3 regions of the Streptomyces sp. NPDC098789 genome follow, and region 3 is predicted to be linked to each of the others. Evidence: riboswitches for the same ligand, from Rfam matches in the RefSeq annotation. Region 3 holds a riboswitch; each other region holds the start of a gene.
What was found. A riboswitch is a leader RNA that binds a small molecule or an ion and turns the genes downstream of it on or off. The one in region 3 is predicted to bind cobalamin.

Region 1 (7,599 bases), on a different contig from region 3:
GACGTCACGGAAGCAGTCTCGCCCGTCACTGCCCGAAAGCCCAAACGGAACCGTTCGTTACCACTGGAGGGTGATGGTCGATAACGGGGCAAACCACCCTTCCCGCCACGGTGGCTACATAAGAGGGGTGAGGAACCTGCGCAGGGCTTCCTCGTAGCCCGCGGGGTCCGCGTTCCACATCGCCCCGTGCGGGGCGCCCGGGACGGTCCGCAGGGTGACGAGGTCGGGCCGGGCCGCGGCGAGGCGGCGCGCGGGCTCCCAGGGCGCGAGCGCGTCGTCCGGCCCGTGGAAGATCAGTACGGGCATCCGCAGCGCCGCCGGATCGGCCCCCGGGGGCTGCCGGTCGACCCGGAGCCCGGTACGGCCCTCGGCGGCCCGCACCGCGAGCGGGAGCAGTGCGGCCGGGGTGCCCCGGGCGGCGGCGAGCCGCTCCAGGGTGGTGCGCCAGTCCAGCACCGGGGAGTCGAGGACCAGGCCGGAGATCCTGCCGGCGAGGGCGGAGCGCTCCGCGGCGAGCAGGGCCATGGTGGCGCCGGTGGACCAGCCGTGCAGGACGACCCGGCGGGCGCCGAAGCGGAGGGCGTAGCGGATGGCCGCGTCCACGTCGCGCCACTCCGAGGCGCCGAGGTGCCCGAGGCCGTCCGGCGGGCGGGGGGCGCCGAGGTCGCCGCGGTAGGCGAGGTCGAGGACGGGGAGGCGGTGGTGGTTCAGGAAGGGCATGACCACCATCGGGTGTTCCCGGGTGCCGCCGAGTCCGTGGACGGTGATCACCCAGGTGTCGCGGGCGGCGGGCACGAACCACGCGGGCAGGGCGCCCAGCTCCCCCGGCACGTCCACGTCGGCGTGGTCGAGACCGAGCGCGGTGCGCGGGTCGCCCACGTGGATCTGGGGCGTCAGGCGGACCCGGGCGCCGGGGGCCAGCGTGCCGTGGGTGACCCCCACCAGGCGGCGCACGACGGTGTCCGGGTCGTGCGGGGCGTCGGGCAGGACCGCCCCGACGACCGCGTGCACCCCGGGCGCGGCCAGCGCGTACGTGCCGGACCGCAGGGAGGCGAGGGAGAGCGTCAGCGCGACCCGGTCCGCCGCGGTGGAGTGGACGGTGAGCCGGGGCCCGCCGGGCAGTGGCCGCCCGGGCTCGTTGCGCAGGGCCGCGTCGGCCGCGTGCCGGCCGACCGCGACCGCGGCGACCGTGGCCGCCGCGGCCAGGCCTGCGGCGGCGGTGAGGGTGGTGGTGACGGCCGCTGCCGTCGTCGTTGCGGAGCGCACCGCTCCAGTGTCGACCGGCACGCCCGCCCCGGCCAGTGGAGCGGTCGGTCCCGGCCGACGGAGCCGAGCGTTCCGCAGGGTCCGGACCCGGACCCCGACCAGGGTGCGGGCGGGGTCCGCCCCGCCTCCGCCCAGGCTCCGCTCCGACGCCGCTCCGGGCGTGATCTGGATCTCGTCCGGGCGTCCGGGCGAGTGGCCGGGCGGGTCGGAATGCCCCCGTCCGGCCGGTAGCCAACCCCGGCCTGACGTGCGTAAATCGATGGATCGACCTATCAACCGGGACGAGGGCCCCAAATCGACCCCCGACCGGTACACCGCTCCGCCCGTTCCAGTTCATCTTCCGTTCACCCAGATTGCCTACGGTCGGCTAGCCACTGACGTCAAACAGAAGCCTGGGTAAATGGAGCACATAACGCTTCTCCTCGGGATCGTGATCATCACCGCTCTCGTGTTCGACTTCACGAACGGTTTTCACGACACGGCCAACGCGATGGCTACCACCATCTCGACCGGCGCGCTCAAGCCCAAGACGGCGGTGGCCATGTCCGCCGTGCTGAACCTCGTCGGCGCTTTCATGTCCGTGGAGGTCGCCAAGACGATCTCCAAGGGCCTGGTCAACGAAGAAGGCATCCAGCCGGAAGTGATCTTCGCCGCGCTCGTCGGCGCGATCCTCTGGAACCTCGTCACCTGGCTGGTCGGCCTGCCGTCCAGCTCCTCGCACGCCCTGATGGGCGGCCTGGTCGGCGCGGCCGTCGCCTCCGCCGGCCTCGGCGCCGTCAACGGCGACACGCTCGTCACCAAGGTGCTGCTCCCCGCGATCGCCGCGCCGATCGTCGCCGGTGTGGCCGCGATGCTGGCCTCCAAGCTGACCTACAAGCTGGGCGCCAACGTCGACAAGAAGACCTCCGCCAAGGGCTACAAGGCCGGTCAGATCGCCTCGGCCGGTCTGGTCTCCCTCGCGCACGGCACCAACGACGCGCAGAAGACCATGGGCATCATCACCCTCGCGCTGGTCGCGGGCGGGGCGCTCGCGCCCGGCTCCAACCCGCCGGTCTGGGTGATCGTCTCCGCCGGCATGGCGATCGCGATGGGCACCTACCTCGGTGGCTGGCGCATCATCCGCACCATGGGCAGCGGCCTGACCGACCTCCAGCCGCAGCAGGGCTTCGCGGCCCAGACCTCGGCCGCGAGCGTCATCCTGGCCTCCTCCAGCCTCGGCTTCTCCCTCTCCACCACCCACGCCTGCTCCGGTGCGGTCATGGGTGCGGGTCTCGGTCGCAAGGGCGGCGTGGTCCGCTGGTCCACCGCCAGCCGGATGTTCATCGCCTGGGGCCTGACCCTGCCGGCCGCCGCCCTGGTGGCCGCGGGCGCCGAGCTGGTCATGCGCACCGGTGACGTCGGCGTCGCCGCCGTCGCCCTCTTCCTCGTCGGCTCCTGCGTCGCCATCTGGCTGATCTCGCGCCGCCAGGTCGTCGACCACACCAACGTGAACGAGGCCGCCGGCACCACCGCGGACACCGCCGCCGAGGCGCCGGGCGTGGTCACCACCGCGATCGCCGCCGTGGCCGTCCCGCCGGTCGCGGGCACCACCGCCGCGGTCACGGACGAGGCCTTCAAGGCGACCATCCCGACCCCGGCCCCGGCCGCTCCCCCGGCACCGGCGGCTCCCGCCGCCGCGGTCTGACCCACAGAGGAATCGGCAGTATGAAGATCGACTGGGCAGCACTCGGCTCCGTGTTCGGCGTCAGCCTCTCCGCGACCGTCGCCCTCGTGACCCTCTTCACCCTGGGCATCGTGGGCCTCTCGAAGCACGAGACCGCGACCGGCCAGGGCGGCACCGCCCACCTGGCGCGCACCGGCGCGTACGCCTGCTTCGCACTGTGCGCGGTGGCCGTCGGCTACGCGATCTACCTGATCGTCAGCTGACACCCCGGTCACCCCCGGGCGCCCCTCCCGCACCAGCACGTCCGAAAGCTCCCTCCGGCCCGCGGCCGGGGGGAGCTTTCGCAGGTCAACGGCAAGTTGACGGGCGTTCGCGGTGCGTGGTGGACTGCCCGAGCCAATACGGCGGCATGAAGAGGAAGTCCGGTGCGAATCCGGCGCGGTCCCGCCACTGTCACCGAGGAGCCGAAGGCTCCCGGAAGCCAGGAACTCTCGCCACCGGACACGTCGAACCAGGGCGCGGACCCTGAGTGAGGACCTACCTGCCACATGCGTGCCGATCGCGTTTTCGCGTACGGCGCGACGGCCGGCCTGATCGGCGACCGGATCCTCGGTGATCCGCGCCGCGGGCATCCCGTCGCCGCCTTCGGGCGGGCCGCCGCCACCGTCGAACGAGCCCTGTGGGGCAAGAGCCGCGCCCGGGGCGCGGTCCACGCCCTGGTGTGCGCCGGGGGCGCGGCCGCCGTCGGCGCGCTCGGCGCCCGCGCCGTGCGCTCCCGGCCCGCCGCCGCCCGCATCGCCCTGACCGCCGCCGCGACCTGGGCGGTGGTCGGCGGCACCTCGCTGGGTCGCGAGGCCCGCGCCATCGGGGGCGCGCTCGCCGCCGGGGACACCGAGGTGGCCCGCGAGCGGCTGCCGCACCTGTGCGGGCGCGACCCGCAGGCCCTGGACGACCAGCAGATCGCCCGCGCCGTCGTGGAGTCGGTCGCCGAGAACACCTCCGACGCCGTCGTCGGCGCCCTGGTCTGGGGCGCCCTGGCGGGAGTGCCCGGGCTGCTGGGCTTCCGCGCCGTGAACACCCTCGACGCGATGGTCGGCCACAAGTCCCCCCGCCACCTGCGCTACGGCTGGGCCTCGGCCCGGCTCGACGACGTCGCGGGCTGGCCGGGCGCGCGGCTGACCGCGCTGGCCGCCGTACTGGCCGGACCGGACCGGCGGGGCGCCGTACGGGCCTGGCGCGCGGACGCCGCGGCCCACCCCAGCCCGAACGCCGGACCGGTGGAGGCCTCCTTCGCCGGGGCGCTCGGGGTCCGCCTCGGCGGGACCCTGGCGTACGCCGGGCGCGTGGAGCACCGGGCGGTGCTGAACGGGGCGGCGGGCCGCCCGGTCGAGGTCGCGGACATCGAGCGGGCCGTGCGGCTGTCCCGCCGGGTGACCTGGATCTCCCTCGGGGCCTGCGTGTCCTTGCGGGTGTTGGTGGCACATTGCACGTCGGACCGCAGCGGTCCGGCCCGTACGACGAAGGCGAAGGGACGCGCATGAGCGGCGCACGGCGCGGCGGGGGGCTCCTGGTCGCCGGGACCACCTCCGACGCGGGCAAGAGCGTGGTCACGGCGGGCATCTGCCGCTGGCTGGCCCGCCAGGGCGTGAAGGTGGCCCCCTTCAAGGCCCAGAACATGTCGCTGAACTCCTTCGTCACCCTGGAGGGCGCCGAGATCGGCCGCGCCCAGGCGATGCAGGCCCAGGCGGCCCGGGTCGAGCCGACCGCCCTGATGAACCCGGTGCTGCTCAAGCCCGGCAGCGACAGCAGCAGCCAGGTGGTGCTGCTGGGCAAGCCGGTGGGCGAGATGAGCGCGCGCGGCTACCACGGAGGGCGCCAGGAGCAGCTGCTCGGCATCGTCACGGACTGCCTGGAGCAACTGCGGGGCACGTATGACGCCGTGATCTGCGAGGGGGCGGGCAGTCCGGCCGAGATCAACCTGCGGCGCACGGACATCGTGAACATGGGGATCGCACGGGCCGCGCGCTTCCCGGTGGTCGTGGTCGGCGACATCGACCGCGGCGGGGTCTTCGCCTCGTTCTTCGGCACGACGGCGCTGCTGTCCCCCGAGGACCAGTCGCTGATCGCGGGCTACCTCGTCAACAAGTTCCGCGGCGACGTCTCCCTGCTGGAGCCGGGCATGGAGATGCTGCGGGGCCTGACCGGGCGGGCGACGTACGGCGTGCTCCCCTTCCAGCACGGCCTCGGCATCGACGAGGAGGACGGCCTGCGCGTCTCCCTGCGCGGCGCCGTACGGGAATCCGTGGTCGCCCCGCCGGTCGGCGAGGACGTGCTGCGGGTCGCCGTCTGCGCGGTGCCCCTGATGTCGAACTTCACGGACGTCGACGCGCTGGCCGCCGAACCGGGCGTCGTGGTGCGCTTCGTGGACCGGGCCGAGGAACTGGCCGACGCCGACCTGGTCGTCGTACCGGGCACCCGCGGCACCGTGAAGGCGCTGGCCTGGCTGCGCGAGCGCGGGCTCGCCGACGCGCTGGCCCGGCGGGCCGCCGAGGGGCGCCCGGTGCTGGGCATCTGCGGCGGCTTCCAGGCCCTGGGCGAGTCCATCGACGACGAGGTCGAATCCCGGGCCGGGGTCGTCGACGGGCTCGGGCTGCTGCCCGTGCGCGTGCGCTTCGCGCGCGAGAAGACCCTCGCCCGGCCGAGCGGTCGGGCCCTGGGCGAGAGCGTCCAGGGGTACGAGATCCACCACGGCGTGGCCGACGTGCGGGGCGGGACCCCCTTCCTGGACGGGTGCCGGGTCGGCGAGGTGTGGGGCACCCACTGGCACGGGTCGCTGGAGAGCGACGGCTTCCGGCGGGCCTTCCTGCGGGAGGTCGCGCGCGCGGCCGGGCGGCGGTTCGTGCCGGCGCCGGACACGTCGTTCGGCTCCCTGCGGGAGGAGCAGTTGGACCTGCTCGGCGACCTGATCGAGGAGCACGCGGATACGGACGCCCTGCTGCGGCTGATCGAGTCGGGCGCCCCCGCGGGCCTGCCGTTCCTGCCGCCGGGTGCGCCGTGACGACGGCCCGGGCCCTGCGGGGGCCGTCCCCTACCCACCCCTTCCCGAAACCGGGCTCCGCCCGGACCCGCGCCTCAAACGCCGGCGAGGCTGGAATTGCCCAAGGAGTGAGCAACGCATGAGCACGCCCTACCCGTTCACCGCAGTGGTCGGCCAGGCCGACCTGCGCCTGGCGCTCCTGCTCAATGCCGTGAGCCCCGCGGTCGGCGGCGTGCTCGTGCGCGGCGAGAAGGGGACGGCCAAGTCCACGGCCGTCCGCGCGCTGTCCGCGCTGCTGCCGCAGGTCGACGTCGTCGCGGGCTGCCGGTTCAGTTGCGCGCCCGCCGCGCCGGACCCGGCCTGCCCCGACGGCCCGCACGAGGGCGGTCCGGGCACGGCACGGCCCGCGCGGATGGTGGAGCTGCCGGTCGGCGCCTCCGAGGACCGGCTGGTGGGCGCCCTCGACATCGAGCGCGCCCTGTCCGAAGGCGTGAAGGCCTTCGAGCCGGGTCTGCTGGCCGACGCGCACCGCGGGATCCTCTACGTCGACGAGGTCAACCTGCTGCACGACCACCTCATCGACCTGCTCCTCGACGCGGCGGCGATGGGCGCCTCCTACGTGGAGCGCGAGGGCGTCTCCGTCCGGCACGCCGCCCGCTTCCTGCTGGTCGGCACGATGAACCCGGAGGAGGGCGAGCTGCGGCCGCAGCTGCTGGACCGCTTCGGGCTGACCGTCGAGGTCGCCGCCTCCCGCGAGCCCGCGCAGCGCGTCGAGGTGGTGCGCCGCCGGCTCGCGTACGAGGACGACTCCGCGGCCTTCACCGCGCGCTGGGCCGGTGACGAGGCGGACGTACGGACCCGGGTCGTCGCGGCGCGGGCCCTGCTGGGCCGCGTGGTGCTCGGCGACGGCGCGCTGATGCAGATCGCCGCGACCTGCGCCGCCTTCGAGGTGGACGGGATGCGGGCCGACATCGTGATGGCGCGCACCGCCACCGCGCTGGCCGCCTGGGACGGGCGGACGGACGTGCGCAAGGAGGACGTCCGGCAGGCCGCGCTGCTGGCGCTGCCGCACCGGCGGCGGCGCAACCCCTTCGACGCGCCGGGGCTGGACGAGGACAAGCTCGACGAGATCCTCGACTCCTTCCCGGACGAGGAGCCGGAGCCGGAACCCGACCCGGAGCCCGAGCCGGAGGGCCCGGACGACGGCGGACCGGAAGGCGGCACGGACGGCGGACCGGGTGACGGACCCGAAGGCGGCCCCGACGGCGGGCCCGACGACGGCGGGGCGCCGCCCCAGGACCACGGCAGCGATCCGGCGCCGGAGTCGGCCCCGGAGTCGGCCCCGGAGGGGGACCCCGAGCCCGCAGCGGAGCCCGCGCCGGCCCGTGCCGACGCGGCCGACGGTCCCACCCAGGCCGCCGTGGGGGCCGCGGACCCCTTCCGGACCAAGATGCTCAGCGTCCCGGGGCTCGGCGAGGGCGCGTCCGGACGGCGCTCGCGGGCCCGTACCGCGCACGGGCGCACGACCGGCGCCCAGCGCCCCCGGGGCCAGCTGACCAAGCTGCACCTCGCGGCGACCGTCCAGGCGGCCGCCCCGCACCAACTCGCCCGCGGGCGCAGCGGCCGCGGCCTG
Region 2 (7,599 bases), on a different contig from region 3:
ACACGGCGTGGAAGAGGCGGCGTTCGAAGCGGATGCCTTCGGTGAGGGTGGTCTCGAAGGCGCGGTTCACGGCCTCCTTCGCCATCATCGCCACGGGCTTGGACATGCCCGCGACCGTCTCGGCCACCGCGAGGGCCTCGGCGAGCAGTGCGTCGGCGGGGACGATGCGGGAGACCAGCCCGGCCCGCTCCGCCTCGACGGCGTCCATCGTCCGCCCGGTCAGACACAGCTCCATGGCCTTGGCCTTGCCGACGGCACGGGTGAGCCGTTGGGAGCCGCCGATGCCCGGGATGACGCCCAGCTTGATCTCCGGCTGGCCGAAGACGGCGGTGTCGGCGGCGAGCAGGACGTCGCAGAGCATGGCGAGCTCGCAGCCGCCGCCCAGGGCGTAGCCGGACACGGCCGCGACGGTGGGGGTCCGGAGCTGGCCGAGCCGGTCCCAGGCCGTGAACCAGTCGGAGAGGTACATGTCCATGTAGCTCCGCGGGCGCATCTCCTTGATGTCGGCCCCGGCGGCGAAGGCCTTCGCCGAGCCCGTCAGGACGATGCAGCCGACCTCGGGGTCCCGGTCGAGGGCCTCGGTGGCCGCGACCACCTCGGTCATGACCCGGAGGTTCAGGGCGTTCAGGGCCTTGGGCCGGTTCAGGGTGACCAGCGCGACCCGGCCCTTGCGCTCGACCAGGATGGTCTCGTACGTCTGCGTCACGGGGCGGTCGTTCCGTTCTGCTCGGTGTCGGTGTCGGTGTCGGTGTGGGTGTGGCTGTGGGTGTCGGGGCCGGCTCGGAGGCCGGCTTCGGCCGCGGGGCGCAGGGTCCGTACGATCGCCGAGAAGTCCAGCTCGCGCCCCTCGCCCGCGGCGAAGTCGGCGTACAGCTCGGCGGCCTTGAGGCCCAGGGGCGCGTCCACGTTCCCGGCCCGCAGGGCGTTCGCCGCCAGCCCCAGGTCCTTGGCCATCAGGGGAGCCGCGAACCCGGGCCGATAGTCCCGGTTGGCGGGGCTGCCCGGTACGGGCCCGGGCACGGGGCAGTTGACGGTGAGCGCCCAGCACTGACCCGACGCCGTGGAGGCGACGTCGTACAGCGCCTGGTGCTCCAGGCCGAGGCGCTCGGCCAGGACGAACGCCTCGCTGACGGCGATCATGGAGATGCCGAGGATCATGTTGTTGCAGATCTTCGCCGCCTGCCCGGCGCCCGGCGCGCCGCAGTGCACGGTCTTCTTGCCCATGACGGCCAGCAGCGGCTCGGCCCGGGCGAACTCCTCGCCGCCGCCGCCCGCCATGAAGGTGAGGGTCGCGGCCTCGGCACCCGCCACCCCGCCGGAGACCGGCGCGTCCAGCGCCCGGTGACCGGCCGCGACGGCCGCCGCGTGCGCGGCCCGGGCATCGGCGACGTCGATCGTGGAGCAGTCGACGAACAGGGTGTCGGGCCGGGCCGCCGCGAGGAGGCCCTCCTCCTGGTAGAGGGAGAGGACGTGGCGGCCCGCGGGGAGCATCGTGATGACGACGTCCGCCTCGGCCGCGGCCCGGACCGCCGAGGGCGCGGCTTCCACCCCCGCGGCCGCCGCGGCGGCCAGGGCCTCGGGCGCCAGGTCGAAACCGATGACCCGGTGTCCCGCCCGGACCAGCTGGGCGGCCATCGGCCCGCCCATGTGCCCGAGCCCGATGAACGCTACGGTCGTGCTCACCACGGCACCTCCTGGGGAGAGTCGGTCACGGCGAGGCGCAGTTCGCGCTCGCCGAGCGGGGCGAAGAACCGGGCCACATCGGCCGCACCGACCTCGGCGAGCGAGGCCGGGCTCCAGTGCGGCGCGCGGTCCTTGTCGATCACCTGAGCGCGAATGCCCTCCACCAGATCGGGGCAGGTCAGAGCCGCGCAGGAGACCCGGTACTCCTGTTCCAGGACCCGTTCCAGCGGGCCCAACGTGCGGGCGCGGCGCAGTGCGGCCAGGGTCACCTTCAGCGCCGTGGGCGACTTCGTCAGGAGCAGGTCGGCGGCCTCCTTCGCGGCCGGTGCGCCGCTGGCGCGGAGCCGGTCCAGGATCTCCTCCACGGTGTCCGCCGCGTAGCAGTGGTCGATCCACTCCCGCTGGGCGCGGAGCCCGCCGCCGGGCGCGGGCACGACGTACCGCTCCAGCACCTCGTGCACGTCGGCGTGGGCGAGGTCCGCGGACAGCTGCGGCAGCAGCGCCGCGGGTACGAAGTGGTCGGCGAGGCCGCACAGCAGGGCGTCGGCGGCGTCCACCGGCGTGCCCGTGAGGGCGAGGTGCGTGCCCAGCTCGCCGGGCGCCAGCGTCAGGAGGTAGGTGCCCCCGACGTCGGGGACGAAGCCGATGCCGGTCTCGGGCATGGCCACGCGGGAGCGTTCGGTGACGATCCGGACGCTGCCGTGGGCGGAGATCCCGACGCCGCCGCCCATCACGATGCCGTCCATCAGGGCGACGTACGGCTTGGGGTAGCGGGCGATCCGGGCGTTGAGCCGGTACTCGTCGCGCCAGAAGTCCGCCGAGGCGGTGGAGCCGCTGCGGGCGTCCGCGTGGATGGAGCGGATGTCGCCGCCCGCGCACAGGCCGCGCTCACCGGCGCCGCGCAGGACGACGGTCCCGACGGCCGGATCGTGCTCCCACGCGGTCAGTGCCGCGTCGATGCGCAGGGCCATGGCGTGGGTGAGCGCGTTGAGCGCCCGGGGGCGGTTCAAGGTCACGTACCCGGCCCGTCCCTCGGTGTGCAGGAGGACGTGGTCGGCGCCTTCGGCGGCGGTGGGGCTCATCGCAGGGCCTCCGTGAGCCCGCGGGCGACGATGATGCGCATGACCTCGTTCGTTCCTTCCAGGATCTGGTGCACCCGCAGGTCGCGGAGGATCTTCTCGATGCCGTACTCGCTGAGGTAGCCGTACCCGCCGTGCAATTGCAGGGCCCGGTCGACGACGGAGTAGCCGGTGTCGGTGGCGAACCGCTTGGCCATCGCGCACAGTTGCGGGGCCAACGGATCGCCCTGGTCCAGCGAGGCGGCGGCCTGGCGGACCAGCGCGCGGGCCGCGGCCAGCTCGGTGGCCATGTCGGCGAGCCGGAACTGCAGCGCCTGCGCGTCCAACAGCCGTGCTCCGAAGGCCTCGCGGTCGGCCAGGTACGCCAGGCTGCGGTCCAGTGCGCTCTGCGCACCGCCCAGCGAGCAGGCGGCGATGCCCAGGCGGCCGCCGTTCAGGCCGTTCATGGCGATGCGGAAACCGTCGCCCTCGGCGCCCAGCCGTCGGTCGGCGGGAACGCGGACGGCGTCGAGGACCACCTGCCGGGTGGGCTGGGCGTTCCAGCCCATCTTGCGCTCGTTGGGGCCGAAGGAGACGCCGGGGTCGTCGCGTTCGACCACGAAGGCGGAGATCCCGCCCGATCCTTCACCACCGGTGCGCGCCATGACGATGTACACCTCGGCCGCGCCGGCTCCCGAGATGAACTGCTTGACCCCGCTCAGGACGTAGTCGTCGCCCACCCGTTCGGCCCGGGTGCGCAGCGCGGCCGCGTCCGACCCGGCGCCCGGCTCGGTCAGGCAGTAGCTGCCGAGGGACCGGGCCGAGCACAGCGCGGGGAGCCACCGGTCGCGCTGGGCGGCGTCGCCGTAGCGGTCGATCATCCAGGCGACCATGTTGTGGATGGACAGGTACCCGGCGATGGAGGGGCACCCGGTGGCGAGGGCCTCGAAGACGAGGACGCCGTCGGCGCGGTTCAGCCCCGAACCGCCGTGCTCCTCACGGACGTACACGCCGCCGAGTCCGAGGTCGGCCGCCTTGCGGAGCACGTCCACCGGGAAGTGCTTGTCCTGGTCCCAGCCGACGGCGTACGGACCGAGCTGCTCCTGTGCGAAGTCGAGCGTGACCTCGGCCAGGGCGAGCTGATCGGGGGTCAGTGTGGTGGTCACCGGCTCAGCCCATCGTCGGGATGGTGAAGCTCGCGCCCTCCTTGGCCCCGGAGGGCCAGCGCGAGGTGACGGTCTTGGTACGGGTGTAGAAGCGGATCGAGTCGGGGCCGTGCTGGTTGAGGTCTCCGAAGCCGGACCGCTTCCAGCCGCCGAAGGTGTGGTAGGCGACGGGGACCGGGATGGGCACGTTGACGCCGACCATGCCCGCACCGACGCGGCGGGTGAAGTCGCGGGCGGTGTCGCCGTCGCGGGTGAAGATCGCGACGCCGTTGCCGTACGGGTGCTCGGTGGGCAGCCGCAGCGCCTCCTCGTAGTCCGCCGCGCGGGCCACGCACAGCACCGGACCGAAGATCTCCTCGCGGTAGATCCGCATGCGCGGGGTGACGCGGTCGAAGAGGGTGGCCCCCGCGAAGAAGCCGTTCTCGTGCCCGGGCAGGGTGAACCCGCGCCCGTCGACGACGAGTTCGGCGCCCTCGTTGACCCCGATGTCGACGTAGCGCCGGACCCGGTCCAGCGCGTCCCGGCTGACCAGCGGGCCGAAGTCGGCGGTGGCGTCGTCGGAGCGGCCGATCCGCAGGGTGGCGATGCGCTCCTTGAGGCGGGCGACCAGCGCGTCGGCGGTCTCCTCGCCGACGGGGACGGCGACGGCGATGGCCATGCAGCGCTCGCCGGCCGAGCCGTAGCCCGCCCCGATCAGGGCGTCGACGACCTGGTCGAGATCGGCGTCCGGCATCACGATCATGTGGTTCTTGGCGCCGCCGAAGCACTGGGCGCGCTTGCCGTGGGCGGCGGCGGTGGCATAGATGTGCGCGGCGATCGGGGTGGAGCCGACGAAGCCGAGCGCCTGTACCCGGGGGTCCGTCAGCAGCGTGTCGACCGCCTCCTTGCCGCCGTTGACCACGTTGAACACGCCGGGCGGCAGCCCCGCTTCGAGGAACAGCTCGGCCAGCCGCAGGGGTACGGAGGGGTCCCGCTCGGAGGGCTTGAGGATGAAGGCGTTGCCGCAGGCGAGCGCGGGGGCGGCCTTCCACAGCGGGATCATCGCGGGGAAGTTGAAGGGGGTGATGCCCGCGACGACGCCGAGCGGTGAGCGCAGGGAGTGCACGTCGATGCCGGTTCCGGCGTTGTCGGTGAACTCGCCCTTGAGGAGGTGGGGGATGCCCGCGGCGAACTCGACGACCTCCAGGCCGCGTTGGATGTCGCCGTGGGCGTCGGCGACGGTCTTGCCGTGTTCGGCCGACAACAGTCGCGCCAGCGACTCCCTTTCGCCTTCGATGAGTTGCAGGAAGCGCAGCAGGACACGGGCCCGGCGCTGCGGGTTCCACTCGCCCCACTCGCGCTGCGCCGCCTCGGCGTCGGTGATGGCGGCCTCGGTGTCGGCGCGTCCGGCGAGCGGGACCCGGGCCTGGACGGCGCCGGTGTTGGGGTCGTGGACGTCGGCGAAGAGGCCGGACGTGCCGGTGGTGTGCTTTCCGCCGATGAAATGGGTGAGTTCGCGGACCATGGGAGCCTGCTCTCGTCAGGTGAGGATCCGGGGACGGCACGGCGCACCGGCAACCGGACCCGGGTCGGGTCCGTCGCGTGGGGTGCCGTGGGACAGGGCTGCCGGAGGCGGCCGATGAGCTAGAGCGCGGGGGTCGCCGCTCGCTCCGCCGGATCACCAGGGTCGTGGGTACGGACCGGTGCCATGCGTGTCTGCTCCATCCTCGTGGACAACACGGAACGTTCCGCGGCCGGTAACCTGACTCCCGGATCACCGCGTGCCGTCCGCCTCACCGACGTGAAGCCGTCAGTGGCGTGTGGAGGGCAGCACACTCCCCGGTCACAGTGGCGGGACCGTGCCGGATTCACACCGGCTTCCCTGCACCGCGGACCTTGTGCCACGAACATATAGTTGGACGTCCTAGTAAGTCCACCCCCACCTTCGCCATCCCCACCGGCACGGCCGGCCCGGATGGCCGGCGCGGCTCAACCGTCCTCGGCGACGACCGGATAGGGCACGAAGGTGCTGCTGTTCTCGTCGACCGCGAGCGTGCGACCGAGCGGGGGAGCGGCGCGCTGGGGGCATTCGAGGCGTTCGCAGAGGCGACAGCCCATGCCGATCGGCGTGGCGGCCGAGGCGTTGGCGAGGTCGAGCCCGTCGGAGTAGACCAGGCGGGAGGCGTGCCGGATCTCGCACCCGAGGCCGATCGCGAAGGTCTTGCCGGGCTCGCCCCAACCGCCGCGGTGCCGGGTGACGGCCCGGGCGGTCCACAGGTGGCGCGCGCCGTCGGGCATGGCGGCGATCTGGACGTGGATGCGGCCGGGGGCGGCGAAGGCCTCGTAGACGTTCCACAGCGGGCAGGTGCCGCCCGCCCGGGAGAAGTGGAATCCGGTGGCGGACTGCCGCTTGGACATGTTCCCGGCCCGGTCGACGCGGACGAAGGAGAACGGCACGCCCCGCAGGCGCGGCCGCTGGAGTGTGCTGAGGCGGTGGCAGACCGTCTCGTAGCCCAGACCGAAGCGGACGGTGAGCTTCTCGATGTCGTAGCGCTCCTCCTCGGCCGCCGCGTGGAAGGCCCCGTACGGGAGCACCAGCGCCGCGGCGAAGTAGTTCGCGATGCCGATCCGGGCCAGTGACCAGGCGGCCGAGCCCTCGTCGAAGTCCTCCGAGGCGAGGGCGGACAGGCCCGCTCCGTGTTCGAGGAGCGCGAGTTGGGTGGCCATCCGGAACGCCTGTTGACCGGGGAGCAGCCGCGGCGACAGGTGCAGGGTCCGCCGCGCGGGGTCGTAGCGGTGCAGCCGGTCGGCGTCCGGGGCCAGGCGCACGCCGTGCCGTTCGGCCAGCCGGTCCGCGAGGGCGGGCAGCACGCCGCCGGGGCGGATGCCGATCGCGCCCGCCAGCTCCTCGGCCGCGAGATCGGTGTCGTGGAGGTAGTTCTGGCGGCGGTAGAAGAACTCGCGGATCTCCTCGTGCGGCGGCCGGGGTCCGCCGACGGTCCCCCCGGCCCTGCCGTCGGCGGCGTCCGAGAGCCGCTCCGTCAGGGCGACGTTGCGCCGCCCCAGGTCGAGCAGGACCCCTGCGACGGCCGGCAACCGCTGGACCAGCTCGGCCAGTTCGGAAGCGGAGACCCGGGCGGCCGTGATGTCGTCGGCCAGTGCCTCGCGCAGGTCCGCGACCGTGCGCGCGCCGTCCCGCTCCGCGAAGAAGCCGGGATCGACGCCGAACGCCTCCGTGAGCCGGAGCAGCACGGGCACCGTGAGCGGGCGCGAGTCGTGCTCCATCTGGTTCAGGTAGCTGGGGGAGATCTCCAGTCGGCGCGCCAGCTCGGCCTGGCTGAGCCGCCGCTCCTCGCGCAGCCGCCGCAGCCGCGCCCCCGCATAGGTCTTGCCCATCGTGCCCCCCGTACCGCCTACCAGTGAGTAGGAAAGTGAGTGTAGGCGCGGCGGCGGACCGTGCACCCTTCGCAATCTTGGCAATCGCGGCGAAGAAGATGCGCAGAACGTGGCATGCGGCCACGGTTGATGGCACTCGGTGCCACTGCCAGAGTCGGACTGCGGCCAGGAAGCCCGCAGAAGCGTCCGGCGGGCGCCGAGGGCGGATCGCGCACCACGGTGTGCAGGGTGCACCGAGTGTCACCCGGTGACTCGTCGATGTCTCATTCGCACATTTCACATGTCCACTTTTTGACGTGACTCAGGGGAGACGGCCA
Region 3 (7,599 bases):
CCACAGCTGGAAGACCCTGGCCCCGATCATCTCGGCCGCCATGGTCATCTCCTACCTGATCGGCCCCATCGCGGTCGGCGTCTTCCGGGTCACCAAGCCCGGCCTCAAGCGGCCCTTCCGGCTGCCCCTGGCGGCCGTGCTCTGCCCGCTGACCTTCGTCTTCGCGGCCTGCGCGCTGTACTGGTCGAAGTGGCCGAACACCGGCATCGTGACCGCCCTGACCCTGGTGGCGGCCCCGATCGCGGCGGTCGTACTGGCCCGCAAGGGCGAGAAGGACCTGGTCAAGCAGTTCGCCCCGGCCTGGTGGATCGTCGTCTTCCTGGGCTGCCTGTCCCTGCTGTCCTACCTGGGCAGCACCGACTTCGGCGGCACCGGCCGGATCCCGGACGGCCTGGACATCGCCCTGGTCGCGGGCATGGCCCTCGCCGTCTACTACTGGGCCGTGCGGGCCGGCATCAAGGCCCACCGGGACGGGCTCCCGGGCCCGGACCCGGTGCTGGACGCCGACCCTGACGCGGGCGACCCCGCCGCGGAGCAGAGCGCCGCCGACGACCGGGGACGTGAGCTGTCGCACGCCTGACCCTTCTGTGACCCGTCCGACAGCCGAGCCGTTCACCTCACCGCGTTAAGCTCGGCTGTCGGACAAAATCCGAACAATCCACCTCTCCTGCCCCCTCCCACCCCACGAGCAGACAAGGGAGTCCGCCACCGTGGCCATCTCCGTCTTCGACCTTTTCTCCATCGGCATCGGCCCGTCCTCGTCCCACACGGTCGGTCCGATGCGCGCCGCGCGCATGTTCGTGAACCGGCTGAAGAAGGACGGTGTCCTCGCCCAGACCTCCTCCGTACGGGCCGAGCTCTTCGGCTCGCTCGGCGCCACCGGGCACGGCCACGGCACCCCCAAGGCCGTCCTGCTCGGCCTGGAGGGCCACTCCCCCCGCTCCGTGAACGTGGAGACCGCCGACGCCGAGGTCGAGCGGATCCGCCAGAGCGGTCGGCTGCGCCTGCTGGGTGCGGAAATAGGCGATGGCCACGAGATCGACTTCGACGAGCCGAACCAGCTGATCCTGCACCGCCGCCGGTCGCTGCCGTACCACGCGAACGGCATGACCCTCTTCGCCTACGACGAGACGGGCAACCCGCTGCTGGAGAAGACCTACTACTCGGTCGGCGGCGGGTTCGTCGTGGACGAGGACGCGGTCGGCGAGGACCGGATCAAGCTCGACGACACGGTGCTGAAGTACCCCTTCCGCTCCGGTGACGAGATGCTGCGGCTCGCGAACGAGAGCGGCCTGTCGATCTCCTCGATGATGCTGGAGAACGAGAAGGCCTGGCGCACGGAGGAGGAGATCCGCGAGGGCCTCCTGGAGATCTGGCGCGTCATGCAGGCCTGCGTCGCGCGCGGCATGTCCCGCGAGGGCATCCTGCCGGGCGGTCTGCGGGTCAAGCGCCGCGCCGCGGGCACCGCCCGCCAGCTGCGCGCCGAGGGCGACCCGCAGGCGCACGCCATGGAGTGGGCGACGCTGTACGCGATGGCCGTCAACGAGGAGAACGCGGCCGGCGGCCGGGTCGTCACCGCCCCCACCAACGGCGCGGCGGGCATCATCCCGGCGGTCCTGCACTACTACATGAACTTCGTGCCCGGCGCCGACGAGGACGGCGTGGTCCGCTTCCTCCTCTCGGCGGGCGCCATCGGCATGCTGTTCAAGGAGAACGCCTCGATCTCCGGCGCCGAGGTCGGCTGCCAGGGCGAGGTCGGCTCGGCCTGCTCGATGGCGGCGGGCGCCCTCGCCGAGGTGCTGGGCGGCACCCCGGAGCAGGTGGAGAACGCGGCCGAGATCGGCATGGAGCACAACCTGGGCCTGACCTGCGACCCGGTCGGCGGTCTGGTGCAGATCCCGTGCATCGAGCGCAACGGCATGGCGGCCGTCAAGGCCGTCACCGCGGCGAAGATGGCGATGCGCGGCGACGGCAGCCACAAGGTCTCCCTCGACAAGGTCATCAAGACCATGAAGGAGACCGGCGCCGACATGAAGATCAAGTACAAGGAGACGGCCCGCGGCGGGCTCGCGGTCAACGTCATCGAGTGCTGACCAGGACCTGATCCCGAACGACGGCGACCAGCCCAGATGCACCCCTTATGGACAATCCAGACCGCATAAATGGCGGGAAACATTTGTTTGAAATGGATTGATCATGCTTGAGGGGGAACCACCGCGTCTGGGCTGGTTTCTTCATGATCCGGTACGCAAAAGTGGGGCCTGCGACGTTGCACGCAGCACCCGGCGGTCGGCCAACCGTCTTGGACCACACGCCTTTTGCTCACTGGAGGACTCGATCATGGCAAGCATCCGCACCATCCGCGTGATGGCGGCGCTCGCAGCGCTCCCCCTCGCCGCCGCCCTGTGCACGGGCGTGGCGCAGGCCGACAACGGAGCCGGCGCGGCCAACGCGTCGAACGCGGCCGTCGCCAGCATCCTCGGCAGCGGGGTGGGCGGCAGCAACACCGGCAACTCCTCCACCGCGCAGCAGGTCGCCACCGGTTCCGGAGCCTCGAACCAGAACAACACGGCCCAGTCGAACGGCTCCGGCTTCACCGCCATCGGCCAGTCCAACACGCACGAGTCCGTGGTCTTCAACCCGGTCCCGTAACGCGCACGACCGCCCCCGGGGCCCGGTCCGCATCGGCGGGCCGGGCCCCGGCCCGTGCGCCGCGTGCAACCGCGAGGCCGTATGGCGTGTCTTCCACGATGACACTACTGTCCCCACATCCGAAGAATCGGGGGACGTCATGCTGGACCACCTCATACGCTCCGTCCGCAACTCAGTCCACTCGCTGCGGCGCGGTACGCGCCCCGGCTCCGTCCACCGGCGGCGGCTGGCGGCCGTCACCGCCGGGTTGCTCCTCACCGCCGGACTCGGCCTCGCCGTACCGGCCTCCGCCTCCGCCACCCAGACACCGCTCGTGACCAATGCCCGCTGGGGCGGGCACTGCACCTACGACCGGATCGTCATCGACCTCCAGGGCTACGTCCCCGGGGTCACCGTCACTCCCGTCTCCGAGCTCGTCTACGACGGCTCCGGCAAGCCCGTCCCGCTCGCCGGGACGTACTTCCTGGAGATCCGCCTGCACCCGGCCCAGGCGCACGACGACGCCGGGCACTCCGTCTACACCGGCCCCAAGCTCCAGAAGATCTACCTCAGCAAGCTCAAGGGCCTCGCCTTCACCGGCGACTTCGAGGGGTACGTCACCTTCGGCGCCGCCTTCGACACCGCACCGCAGTTCACCACCTCCACGCTCCACAACCCGGAGCGCTTCGTGGTCGACATCGCCCACCCGAACGTCTGCTGAGACGGCTCCGGGTGCCGCGCGCACCTGAACGACGGCGCCGCCGACGGCCCGTTGCCCCTGGTCAGGTAGGGTCAACGGGCCTTGGTGTACGGGAAACCGGTGGGAAACCGGTGCGGCCCTCGCCACTGTGAACGGGAAGTCCGGCGCCACCCTGCGGGGAGCCACTGGACCGGGCGGGAGACCGCCCGGGCCGGGAAGGCGGCGCCGCGGCATCAGCACCCGTGAGCCAGGAGACCGACCGGGGTGCGTTGTTCCATCCACGAGGTGCTGGAGAGGTCTCCCTACACATGCATATAGCCGAGGGGTTCCTACCCCCTTTGCACGCGGCCGCCTGGGGCGTCGCGTCCGCCCCCTTCGTCGTCCACGGAGTGCGCGCCCTGACCCGCGAGGTCAAGGCGCATCCCGAGAGCACCCTGCTGCTCGGGGCGTCCGGTGCGTTCACTTTCGTCCTGTCCGCCCTGAAGATCCCTTCGGTGACGGGCAGTTGCTCGCACCCCACCGGGACGGGGCTCGGTGCGATCCTGTTCCGCCCGCCGATCATGGCGGTGCTGGGCACGATCACCCTGTTGTTCCAGGCCCTGCTGCTGGCCCACGGCGGGCTGACCACGCTCGGCGCGAACGTCTTCTCGATGGCGATCGCGGGCCCCTGGGCCGGATACGCCGTCTACCGCCTGCTCAAGCGGTTCGACGCGCCCCTGATGGTCTCGGTCTTCTGCGGCGCCTTCTTCGCCGACCTGATCACCTACTGCGTGACCAGCGTGCAGCTCGCGCTGGCCTTCCCCGACCCGGCGTCCGGCTTCGCGGGCTCGCTCGCGAAGTTCGGCGGGATCTTCGCCGTCACCCAGATCCCGCTGGCGGTCAGCGAGGGCCTGCTCACCGTGCTCGTGATGCGGTTGCTGATGCAGTCGAGCAAGTCGGACCTGGTGCGGCTCGGCGTGGCCAAGCTGACCGGCGCCCGCACCACCGCGCGCAGCGAGCAGGGGACGGCCGTCCGATGACCAGGAACGCGAAGATCAACACCCTGCTGCTGCTCCTGGTGGCGGCGCTGGCGGTGCTCCCGATCGCCCTGGGCCTCGGCGAGGGCAAGGAGGAGCCGTTCGCCGGCGCCGACGCGCAGGCGGAGACGGCGATCACGGAACTCAGGCCGGACTACGAGCCGTGGTTCTCCCCGCTGTACGAACCCCCCTCCGGGGAGGTCGAGTCGGCGCTCTTCGCCCTCCAGGCGGCGCTCGGCGCGGGCGTGCTCGCCTACTACTTCGGGGTGCGCCGCGGGCGCCGTCAGGGCGAGGCCGCCGGCGCGGGCCACGGGGACGACCAGAGCTCCCGGGGCGCGTGAGGCGGTGCTGCCCATCGACGCCGCGGCGCACAGCAGCCGCTGGCGCCGCCGACACCCCCTGGAGAAGGCCCTGCTGGGGCTCGGGCTGACCGTCACCGCGGTCTGCCTGCCGCCCTGGCCCGGCGGACCCCTGGTGGCCGCCACCACCCTCGCCGTGCTGCTCGGCCCGGCGGGGGTGCCCCCGCGGCAGTTGTGGCGGGCCTTCCGGATCCCGCTCGGGTTCTGCTTCACCGGGGCGGCTCCCCTGCTGCTCGCGGTGGGCGGCCCGGCGGGGCTGGTCTCCCTGGCCCCGGACGGCCCGCGGCACGCCGTCGAACTGCTGCTGCGCACGTCGGCGGCCTCGCTCGGCGTGCTCCTGTTCGCCTTCACCACCCCGGTCTCGGACGTCCTGCCCCGGCTGGTGCGGGCCGGGGTGCCGGCGCCCGTCGTCGACGTGGCGCTGGTGATGTACCGGATCGGCTTCCTCCTGCTGGACTCCCTCGCCCAGGTCCGCCGGGCCCAGGCCGCCCGGCTGGGCCACAGCGGCCGGGCCGCCGCCTGGCGGTCCGTGGCGGGGCTGGCGGCGACCGCCTTCGTCCGCGCCTTCGACCGCGCGTCCCGGCTCCAGAGCGGGCTGGCGGGGCGCGGCTACGACGGCACGCTGCGGGTGCTCGTACCGCAGTCCTCCCCGTCCTGGCGGTTCCTGACCGCGTCGGGAGCCCTGCTCGCCGCGCTGGTCGCCGTCACCCTCGCCTCGAAGGGCTTCGTCTCGTGAACGTACCCGTGGAACCCGAACCGCTCGTCCGGCTGGCGGGCGCGGGCTACGCCTACGAGGACGGGCCCGCCGTGCTGTCCGGCGTGGACTTCCCGATCGCCCCGGGCCGGGCCCTGGCCCTGCTGGGCCGCAACGGCAGCGGCAAGACCACGCTGATGCGCCTGCTCAGCGGCGGGCTGCGCCCCGACGCGGGCGAGCTGCACCTGGACGGGGCGGTGGTCTCGTACGGCCGCGCCGGACTGACCCGGCTGCGCAAGGCCGTGCAGCTGGTGGTCCAGGACCCGGACGACCAGCTCTTCGCCGCCTCCGTGGAACAGGACGTCTCCTTCGGCCCGATGAACCTGGGGCTGGCGGTGACGGAGGTGCGGGACCGGGTCGACGCGGCGCTGGCCGCCCTCGACATCACCGCACTGCGGGACCGGCCGACGCACCTGCTGTCCTACGGCCAGCGCAAGCGGGCCGCGATCGCGGGCGCCGTGGCGATGGCCCCCCGGGTGCTGATCCTGGACGAGCCGACGGCCGGACTCGACCCGGACGGCCAGGAACGGCTGCTGGAGGCCCTGGCGGGCCTGCGCGCGGCCGGGACGACCGTGGTGATGGCGACGCACGACGTGGACCTCGCCGTGCGGTGGGCCGACGACGCCGCGATCCTGACCCCGACCGGCATCCGCCTCGGCCCGGCGCAGACCCTGCTCTCGGACCCCGAGCTGCTCGCCTCGGCGGGCCTGCGCGCCGCCTGGTCCCCGTCCGTGACGGCCCTGCTGCGCGCCCACGGCCTGCTCTCCCCGCAGACCCCGGGCCCCACGACCCCGGAGGCCCTGGCCGCCTGGCGCTGAGCGGCGCCGGGGGCGGCGCCCGGTCCGGGCGAACCTAGGATGACCGCATGTCGCTGCCGCACGCCATCCTCACCGCGCTCCTGGAGAAGCCCAGTTCCGGACTGGAGCTGACCCGGCGGTTCGACAAGTCGATCGGGTACTTCTGGTCGGCCACCCACCAGCAGATCTACCGCGAGCTGGGGCGGCTGGAGGAGGGCGGGCTGATCCGCGCGCTGCCGAGCGAGCAGCCCGTGCGCGGCCAGCGCAAGGAGTACGAGGTGCTGGCGGCCGGGAGCGCGGAACTGGCGCGCTGGATCGGGGAGAGCCAGGATCCCAAGCCGATCCGGGATCCGCTGCTGCTGCGGGTGCGGGCGGCCGGGGTCGTCGGGGTGCGCGGGCTGGGACCGGAGCTGCGGCGCCACCTGGAGCTGCACCGGCGTCAGTTGGCGCAGTACCGGGCCATCGACGAGCGGGACTTCCCGCCGGGCCGGGACGCCGACGAGGACCGGGTGCGGCGGCTCGTGCTGCACGGCGGGCTCGCCCTGGAGACCTTCTGGCTGAGCTGGCTGGAGGAGGCCGTGGCCGAGGTGGACCGGCTGTCCGCGGAGCCCGCCGAGGAGCCCCGCGAGGGCCCCGAGGGGCCGGCGGCGGAGCCCGGCGGGCGTGCGATGGAGCCCGGCGGTCGCTGACGCGCCTGGCCCCGGCAGGTGGGGCGCAGGCGCGTGCGGTACCTGACCTGGACTACTTGTTCAGGGAGGCCCAGAACTCGTCGAAGCTCATCTGGCCGTCGCCGTTGGCGTCCTTGCTCGCGACGATCGCGTCCGCGACCGCACCGGTGACGTACGCGTCGCCCATCGCCTTCATGGCCGCGCTGTACTCGTCGGCCGAGACGAAGCCGTCGCCGTCCGCGTCGAAGCGGTCGAACGTCGCCCGCGCGCTCTCGATGTCCGCCATGGGTCCACCCCTTCTTGGTGCTTGTTGACCGGCTCAGGGTAGCCGCCCCCGGAGCCGTCTTCCGCCGGGGGGCCCGATCGAGCGGTCGATAGAAATTCGATTACCCCGGAGTAAGGCGGAAGCAACAATTCCAGCCAACAAATCGGACCCCCACTTGTCACGCTCCGGGATCACGGCATAACGTACCGACATTGCCGCCACACCAGGAGCGCAGGGCTCCCAGGGACAAGCGGCAACAAGGGCGTTCACACAGGTGACGATCACAGCTGACGCATCATTCGAAGTTCTGCCCTTCACCCGTACCTGCCGCCACATCTGGGAAGATGGCGACCATGTGCTGATTGGCGTAAGTCCTGGTAACAGCTACTTCACCGCCGAGCGCATCAGC

Region 1: linked by a shared signal. The riboswitch ahead of ACIQWR_RS27310 (cobalamin biosynthesis protein) and the one ahead of ACIQWR_RS03075 (energy-coupling factor ABC transporter permease) in region 3 are both predicted to bind cobalamin.
Region 2: linked by a shared signal. The riboswitch ahead of ACIQWR_RS08380 (CoA-acylating methylmalonate-semialdehyde dehydrogenase) and the one ahead of ACIQWR_RS03075 (energy-coupling factor ABC transporter permease) in region 3 are both predicted to bind cobalamin.

The regions. Positions count from the first base shown of each region.
Region 1 covers NZ_JBIWAJ010000015.1:42,486-50,084, forward strand. The annotation lists gene ACIQWR_RS27290 (hypothetical protein) at 1-8, opposite strand, end outside; gene ACIQWR_RS27295 (alpha/beta hydrolase) at 115-1,266, opposite strand; gene ACIQWR_RS27300 (anion permease) at 1,667-2,950, shown strand; gene ACIQWR_RS27305 (hypothetical protein) at 2,971-3,192, shown strand; cobalamin riboswitch at 3,296-3,443, shown strand; gene ACIQWR_RS27310 (cobalamin biosynthesis protein) at 3,478-4,470, shown strand; partial or broken gene ACIQWR_RS27315 (cobyric acid synthase) at 4,467-6,083, shown strand; gene ACIQWR_RS27320 (putative cobaltochelatase) at 6,106-7,599, shown strand, end outside.
Region 2 covers NZ_JBIWAJ010000003.1:194,174-201,772, reverse strand. The annotation lists gene ACIQWR_RS08400 (enoyl-CoA hydratase) at 1-706, opposite strand, end outside; gene mmsB (3-hydroxyisobutyrate dehydrogenase) at 703-1,683, opposite strand; gene ACIQWR_RS08390 (enoyl-CoA hydratase/isomerase family protein) at 1,680-2,765, opposite strand; gene ACIQWR_RS08385 (acyl-CoA dehydrogenase family protein) at 2,762-3,907, opposite strand; gene ACIQWR_RS08380 (CoA-acylating methylmalonate-semialdehyde dehydrogenase) at 3,912-5,411, opposite strand; cobalamin riboswitch at 5,621-5,807, opposite strand; gene ACIQWR_RS08375 (short-chain fatty acyl-CoA regulator family protein) at 5,876-7,282, opposite strand; gene aceA (isocitrate lyase) at 7,599-7,599, shown strand, end outside.
Region 3 covers NZ_JBIWAJ010000001.1:627,666-635,264, reverse strand. The annotation lists gene ACIQWR_RS03095 (APC family permease) at 1-580, shown strand, start outside; gene ACIQWR_RS03090 (L-serine ammonia-lyase) at 711-2,093, shown strand; gene ACIQWR_RS03085 (hypothetical protein) at 2,341-2,652, shown strand; gene ACIQWR_RS03080 (hypothetical protein) at 2,792-3,352, shown strand; cobalamin riboswitch at 3,394-3,610, shown strand; gene ACIQWR_RS03075 (energy-coupling factor ABC transporter permease) at 3,640-4,350, shown strand; gene ACIQWR_RS03070 (energy-coupling factor ABC transporter substrate-binding protein) at 4,347-4,688, shown strand; gene cbiQ (cobalt ECF transporter T component CbiQ) at 4,693-5,442, shown strand; gene ACIQWR_RS03060 (energy-coupling factor ABC transporter ATP-binding protein) at 5,439-6,278, shown strand; gene ACIQWR_RS03055 (PadR family transcriptional regulator) at 6,326-6,946, shown strand; gene ACIQWR_RS03050 (EF-hand domain-containing protein) at 6,999-7,211, opposite strand; gene ACIQWR_RS03045 (tRNA-dependent cyclodipeptide synthase) at 7,465-7,599, shown strand, end outside.